One region of the Ensifer sp. 22521 genome, then DNA from elsewhere that is predicted to be linked to it. Evidence: predicted binding sites of a transcription regulator. Region 1 holds the regulator's gene; the other holds the start of a gene.
The links. The regulator PhoB, encoded in region 1, activates phosphate uptake and scavenging genes when phosphate is short. The targets are predictions, from matches to a motif close to TGTCATNNANCTGTCAT.
Positions count from the first base shown of each region.

Region 2: the regulator PhoB is predicted to act here: its motif matches at 1,558-1,574, upstream of ACTJKE_RS07520 (DUF1045 domain-containing protein).

Region 1 covers NZ_JBQENM010000010.1:134,841-138,019, reverse strand. Annotated here, with positions in the region: gene pstB (phosphate ABC transporter ATP-binding protein PstB) at 1-99, shown strand, start outside; gene phoU (phosphate signaling complex protein PhoU) at 150-863, shown strand; gene phoB (phosphate regulon transcriptional regulator PhoB) at 1,125-1,808, shown strand; gene ACTJKE_RS17240 (GcrA family cell cycle regulator) at 1,877-2,398, opposite strand; gene ACTJKE_RS17235 (aspartate aminotransferase family protein) at 2,819-3,179, shown strand, end outside.
Region 2 covers NZ_JBQENM010000004.1:311,854-315,032, forward strand. Annotated here, with positions in the region: gene ACTJKE_RS07515 (alpha-D-ribose 1-methylphosphonate 5-triphosphate diphosphatase) at 1-764, opposite strand, end outside; gene ACTJKE_RS07520 (DUF1045 domain-containing protein) at 766-1,473, opposite strand; gene phnE (phosphonate ABC transporter, permease protein PhnE) at 1,601-3,118, opposite strand; gene phnE (phosphonate ABC transporter, permease protein PhnE) at 3,128-3,179, opposite strand, start outside.

The sequences.
Region 1 (3,179 bases):
CACCTCGGCAATCTCGTCGAGGAGAACGACACCGACAAGATGTTCACCAATCCGGATGACCAGCGCACCCAGGATTACATCATGGGCCGCTTCGGCTGAGGCCAATCACGGCTGCAACAGTCACTGGAAAGCGCCTGTAAGGATCGACGATCATGTCCATGCATATCATGTCCGCCTATGACGAAGAACTGAAGTACCTGACGCGCCGCATCTCGGAAATGGGCGGTCTCGCCGAGCAGATGGTCGCCGAATCCGTCCGCGCCCTGGTCAATTCCGACCTGGCGCTGGCGCAAAAGGTAATCTCGGACGACACCGTTCTCGATGATGCCGAGCGCCAGATCGGCGAGAAGGCGATTGTCACGATCGCCAAGCGCCAGCCGGTCGCCGCCGACCTTCGCGAGATCATGGGGTCGATCCGCATCGCCTCCGACCTGGAGCGTGTCGGCGACCTCGGCAAGAACACTGCCAAGCGCGTGATCGCGGTTGCCGGTTCGGGCATCCCGCGCAAGCTCGCCCGCGGTCTCGAGCATCTCGCCGAACTCGCTCTGGTGCAGCTCAAGGAAGTGCTCGACGTCTATGCGTCGCGTTCGCCGGAAAAGGCCAACAGCATTCGCGAACGCGACGAGGAGATCGATGCGATCTACACCTCGCTGTTCCGCGAGTTGCTCACCTACATGATGGAAGATCCGCGCAATATCACGCCCTGCACGCATCTTCTGTTCTGCGCCAAGAACATCGAGCGTATCGGCGACCACGCGACCAACATCGCCGAGACGATCTATTACATGGCGACGGGTGCCCAGCCGGAAGGTGAGCGCCCGAAGGATGACAACACGTCGACGTTGGGCTCGGTCAACGACTAGAAGGTTGGAGCGGGATGCGGGGGGGACAACCGCATACACTTTTCCTCATCCCGCTCTGGCGTTAAACGCGCCGTTCGCAATGCGTGCCCCATGAATATCATCCGGTCGCGGCTTCGGTCGCGGCCCCGAATTCCTGCATCTGAAGCATGCGGCTTTTCGCACCGCCTTTGAAATTGGCGGGGGTGCTCCAGATTTAGAGTGTCTGAGTGCCGGCCGGTCCGCTGGACCCGCACGGCGCTCGCGGTAAGGAGACGTTACCTGATGTTGCCAAAAATCGCCGTGGTCGAAGACGAAGAGGCGCTGAGCGTCCTGCTGCGTTACAATCTGGAAGCTGAAGGCTTCGACGTCGATACGATCCTCAGGGGTGACGAGGCGGAGATCCGGCTACAGGAACGCCTGCCCGACCTTCTGATCCTCGACTGGATGTTGCCGGGCGTCTCCGGCATCGAGCTTTGCCGTAGGCTGCGCCAGCGCCCGGAGACGGAGCGGTTGCCGATCATCATGCTGACGGCGCGCGGCGAGGAAAGCGAGCGCGTTCGCGGTCTGGCGACCGGTGCCGACGACTATGTGGTCAAGCCCTTCTCCACGCCGGAGCTGATGGCCCGCGTCAAGGCGATGCTCCGCCGGGCGAAGCCCGAAGTTCTCTCGACGCTGCTGCGCTGCGGCGACATCGAGCTCGACCGGGAAACCCATCGCGTCCATCGCCGCAGCCGCGAAGTTCGCCTGGGGCCGACAGAGTTCCGCCTGCTGGAGTTCCTGATGTCCTCTCCGGGCCGTGTCTTCTCGCGCTCGCAGTTGCTGGACGGCGTCTGGGGCCACGACATCTATGTCGACGAGCGGACCGTCGACGTGCATGTCGGCCGCCTGCGCAAGGCGCTGAACTTCTCGACCATGCCTGATGTCATCCGCACCGTGCGCGGCGCCGGCTACTCGCTCGAAAGCTGAGAAGGGCAAACAAAAGTCAATAAAAAAGGGGCCGATCGGCCCCTTTCGTTTTGGTCCTGTGCGGATCCTTAGCGCATCCGACGGCGCTCGGCGGACGGCTGGTAGGCAAGCCGCGCATGGAAGCTGCAATAGGGCGAAGCTTCCGGGGAATCGTTGCCGCAGAAATGGAACTCTTCCTTCAGCGGGTCGCCGATCGGCCACTTGCAGGTGCGTTCGGTGAGCTGGGTCAGCTCGAGGCGGCGCGACATTGGCACGACCACGTCGGTCTGGATGCTGAAATCCTGCTCGGCAACGAGATCGACTTCGATCTCCTCCTTGAGAACGGTGGCGCCGGACGGACGGGCAACGGTGCGGGTCGAAACGCGCGAGGCGTAGTTCGGAGCGCGCGGCGCCGAGGTCGGCCGCTTCGGGCGGGTCGCCGCAGTGGTGCTGCCGCCGGCTTTGGCGCGGCCTGGAAGGCTCAGGCGATGAACCTTGCCGATGACAGCGTTACGGCTGACGCCGCCGAGCTGTGCCGCGATCTGGCTTGCGCTCAGGCCCTCGGACCAAAGCTTCTTCAGTTTCTCCACCCGCTCGTCAGTCCAGTTCATTTCTGCACTCTCCGTTCTCAGCGTTGGGGATGGCAGAATCCCTCACCGCACCCCGGTTGAATCCCGAGGTTGCAAACGCGATAACTCTTTTGGTGACTAGGTCCGCCGCATGCGTCTAGTAATTGAATGTTAACGTACTGACCGTCGGACTCCGTGGCAAGAGTCCCGGGATTCACGCCGAATCGATTTCGTAGTTTTCCCCAACTTGCTCGGCTGGCGTTGCATTTTTGCAAGCCCTTCCGGGCGATTTTTTCGCCGCCGGGAAACGGGCTTCTCTGTTGCACTGCAAGGCTTGGTTTTATTGACATTGCGGCGCGAAATAGGAATAGTGCCTGCGCCGCCGAAAGGCGGCATTTTTGATTTTTATCGGGCCGCATGAAGCAGCGGGACCGATGCCGACTGGAGTAAGGAGAGCCTCGCATGACTGCAACCACGCCGCTTTACGATACCTACATGCGCGCGCCGTTGCGTTTCGAGCGAGGAGAGGGCGTCTGGCTGATCGCCGAAGACGGCTCGCGCTATCTCGACTTCGCCGCCGGCGTTGCCGTGAACTCGCTCGGCCACGCGCATCCGCATCTCGTCGAGGCGCTGAAGGCGCAGGCCGAGAAGGTCTGGCACCTTTCCAACCTTTACGAAGTTCCCGGTCAGGAAAGTCTTGGACGCCGCTTGGCGGCCGTCACCTTTGCCGATCGGGTCTTCTTCACCAATTCCGGTGCGGAAGCGCTGGAATGCGCGATCAAGACGGCGCGGCGGTACCACTTCGCCAAAGGCCAGCCGGAGA
Region 2 (3,179 bases), on a different contig from region 1:
CTTGTCGGGAATTCGGCAAGCTTGATGCCGAAGCCGACCGATTCTTCGACGTGGTCGACGGTCGCGTCGTCATGGCTGGCAATCGTGATGCCGCGGGCGGCGCAGGCCTCAGCCAGCGCAGTGCGGTGCGGGCCGGCATATTTCGCCGAAAGCGCCTGCTGACGCTCGACGAAGCGGGCGAACTCCGCGTCGGAAAGGCCGCGCTTGGATTTGTAGTAGAGCGTGTACTGGTCCATCGTCTGGAACTGACGCTGGCCGGGCGCGTGGTCCATCAGCGAGACGAGCTTGACCTGTGGGTCGTTCCGGAAGTCATCGTAGTGATCGAGCACGTCGGAGGTGGAGACCTCGCAGCGCAGGTGGATCAAGTGGTCGGCGCGCAGCCGACCTTCTTCCTTGGCCTGCGCCAGCGCGTCGGCCATGCTGCGCATCTCGCCCTTCTGGAAGCCGCCATCTTCGTCGGAGCCGAGCCGAAGGCAGTCGAAGACCGTGGTGATGCCCGAGGTGACGACCTGCGCGTCATGCGCCTGGATCGCCGCGATCTTCAGCCAGCGCACGCCCGGGCGCGGCGAATAGTGGGCCTCGAGGTGATCGGTGTGCAGTTCAATGAGGCCCGGAATGAGGTAGTCGCCTTCGAAGTCCTCGCCGCTGGCGACCGTCCCCGCGGAGATATCGGCAATCTTGCCGTCGCGGATCAGCACCGAACCGTCGAGGATACTGTTCTCAAGGACGATGCGGGCGTTGGTCAAAACCTGTTCTTTGCTCATCTCATGCGATCTTTCGTTGGGTGTCGCTGCCGAGCGGCAGCAGGGAGCGGACAGTAAAGGGGGCGCCGCGCTCCGGTTCGACGAAGAGCGCGACTGACGTTACGTGAAGTGGCTTGCCGATGTGCTCGGCAAAGGTGGTTTCGAGCGCCGAGCTCATGATGCCGCTGGTTTCGGTGGGCACCGGTCCGGTCAAAGTCAGATGGAACTGAAATTCTTCGAATACATAGGGATAGCCCCATTCCCTCAGGTAACGCCTCTGGCGTTCCGGGAGGCTCTGCGGCTTGCGCCGGGCGAAGTCCATCTCCGACAGGGGTGCACGGAACGGGTCGAAGCGGTGAACGGCATCTTCGGCCAGATCCTGCAGTTCGGCAGAGGGAGCGGACGGCACTAGGGCAAAAAACGGACCGAGCTGGTGCAGGACGATTTCGGGGATTTCGAAAGGATCGAGGTCAGCGGCAAAGCATTCGAAGATGTTGAGGAGTTCGTCTTCGTCGCGGCCCTCGGCAAGCTCGAAGGGAGCCTTCAGCGTTCCGTGGAAACCGTAGCGTCGCGGGTCTGCTGTCAGTGTGCGTTGCGTCGCTTCGTCGATCCCGGCGATCGTCGGAAGAGCAAGATCCTGGCCGGTAAAGGCGTCACGGCCAAGCCAACGGGACGCGGTCTGCGACAGCCGGTCGTCCGCCGGCGGCGCGAAGTAGATTGCATAACGCACGGTCTTCACTTTCTTGTAGCGACCGGCCCGCCGGGGAGGCGGGTCGATTGTTTGCGGGATGCGATGCGCAGCTAGCCGATTTCCATGACAACATCATGATGGCGGACGCGCAAATGCTTGGCTGTCGTCAATGTGCCCTGCGACCCATAAGGCGTGAACGGCACGCGTTCGAGATGCTGTCGAAAATAAAGACAACCAGCAAGATCAGAAGCACCATGTAGGCGACATTTTCCCAATCGGAATTGGTGCGCATTGCTTCCCACAGCTTGAGACCGATACCGCCCGCGCCGACGGCGCCGATGATCGTCGCCGAACGGGTGTTCGATTCCCAGAAATAAAGCGCCTGGCTGGCAAAGACCGGCAACACCTGCGGCAGCACGCCGAAGCGCTGTACGGCAAGCGGCGCGGCGCCCACCGACTTGACGCCTTCGCGCTGCTTGTCGTCGATGTTTTCCAGCGCCTCGGAATAGAGCTTCCCGAGCGTGCCGGTGTCGGTGAAGAAGATCGCCGAGATACCGGCAAGCGGTCCGGGGCCGAAGGCGCGGGTAAAAAACAGCGCCCAGATGAACATATCGACCGACCGCAGGAAGTCGAAGAAGCGCTTGACCAACTGATTGGTCATGAAGCTTGGCGTGATGTTGCGGGCTGCGAGGAAGCAGAGCGGGAAGGCGATCAGCGATGCAAAGAGTGTGCCGACGAAGGCCATGACGACGGTCTGCAGCAGCTTCGTCCAGACATCCAGATGCTGCCACTCGGCGTTATAGAGGATGTTGTTCCAGGCAAGCGAGAGGTTCGAGCGGGACAGATCGATGCGCTCGCCGGATATGATGAGCGAGGCGACCTCGCCGTAGCTCTTGCCGAAGAAGGGCGAGTTGGTGTCGAAGAGGAAGTTCGCCCAGCCGAAGAAGCGATTGCGGATAGAAACCTCGTCGCCTTCGACTTCGGCCCAGCCGGTGGCGCCGAATGCAAGCACGATCTTCTCGCCTGGACGCTTCTGCGTCGCCCAGGTGGGCAGCGTGCCCTGCGGCATCACCCTGTCGGCGCCATCGACGGCCATCACCAGGGTCTCGCCGCCATGCGTCGCCTTGACCAGGCTGTCGGCGATCTCGATCCTGGTTGAGCGGTCATAGGTCACGACGACTCGGGTCAGGACTTCTTCCGTGCGGGTTTCGACGCGGTTCTGAGCTTCGGCCGTGGTGGTGCCGCCGAGTGCTGAACCGGGCGTCATGAAGCTGAAGGACGAGCTTACCTTCGGCTTTGCCGCCTGCGTCGTCGACGCCGGAATTTCCACGCGGCGCGTCACCGTCTCCTTGTCGAGTTCCACCCAATCCGGATCGGGATTGGGCCCGAGCGGCGAATTGCGCTGATAGTTGAGGCTCATTGTCCGGTCGGAGGCGATGTGGATCTCGGGCCGCACCTCGTAGGAGACCCAGTCGGCGAGATAAGTGCCGGCGATACCCCAGTTGGCATTGCCAAGCACCTGACCGATCGAGAAGAACCACCAGCTGAAGATGAGATAGACGACAATGCCGCCGGCGATCGTTGCCGTGCGTACACGCTTGGAGGTCGAGGATTTCAGGAGCTCGGGATGGCGGGCCGCGATCGCGTCCATCTCCATCGGGCTCAGTCGTGTGGTCGTGGTCATAGCGCGCACCTACTGGGCAAGCTGGAAGGCCTGTTCGCCAACGAGGCGACGGCGAAGCCAG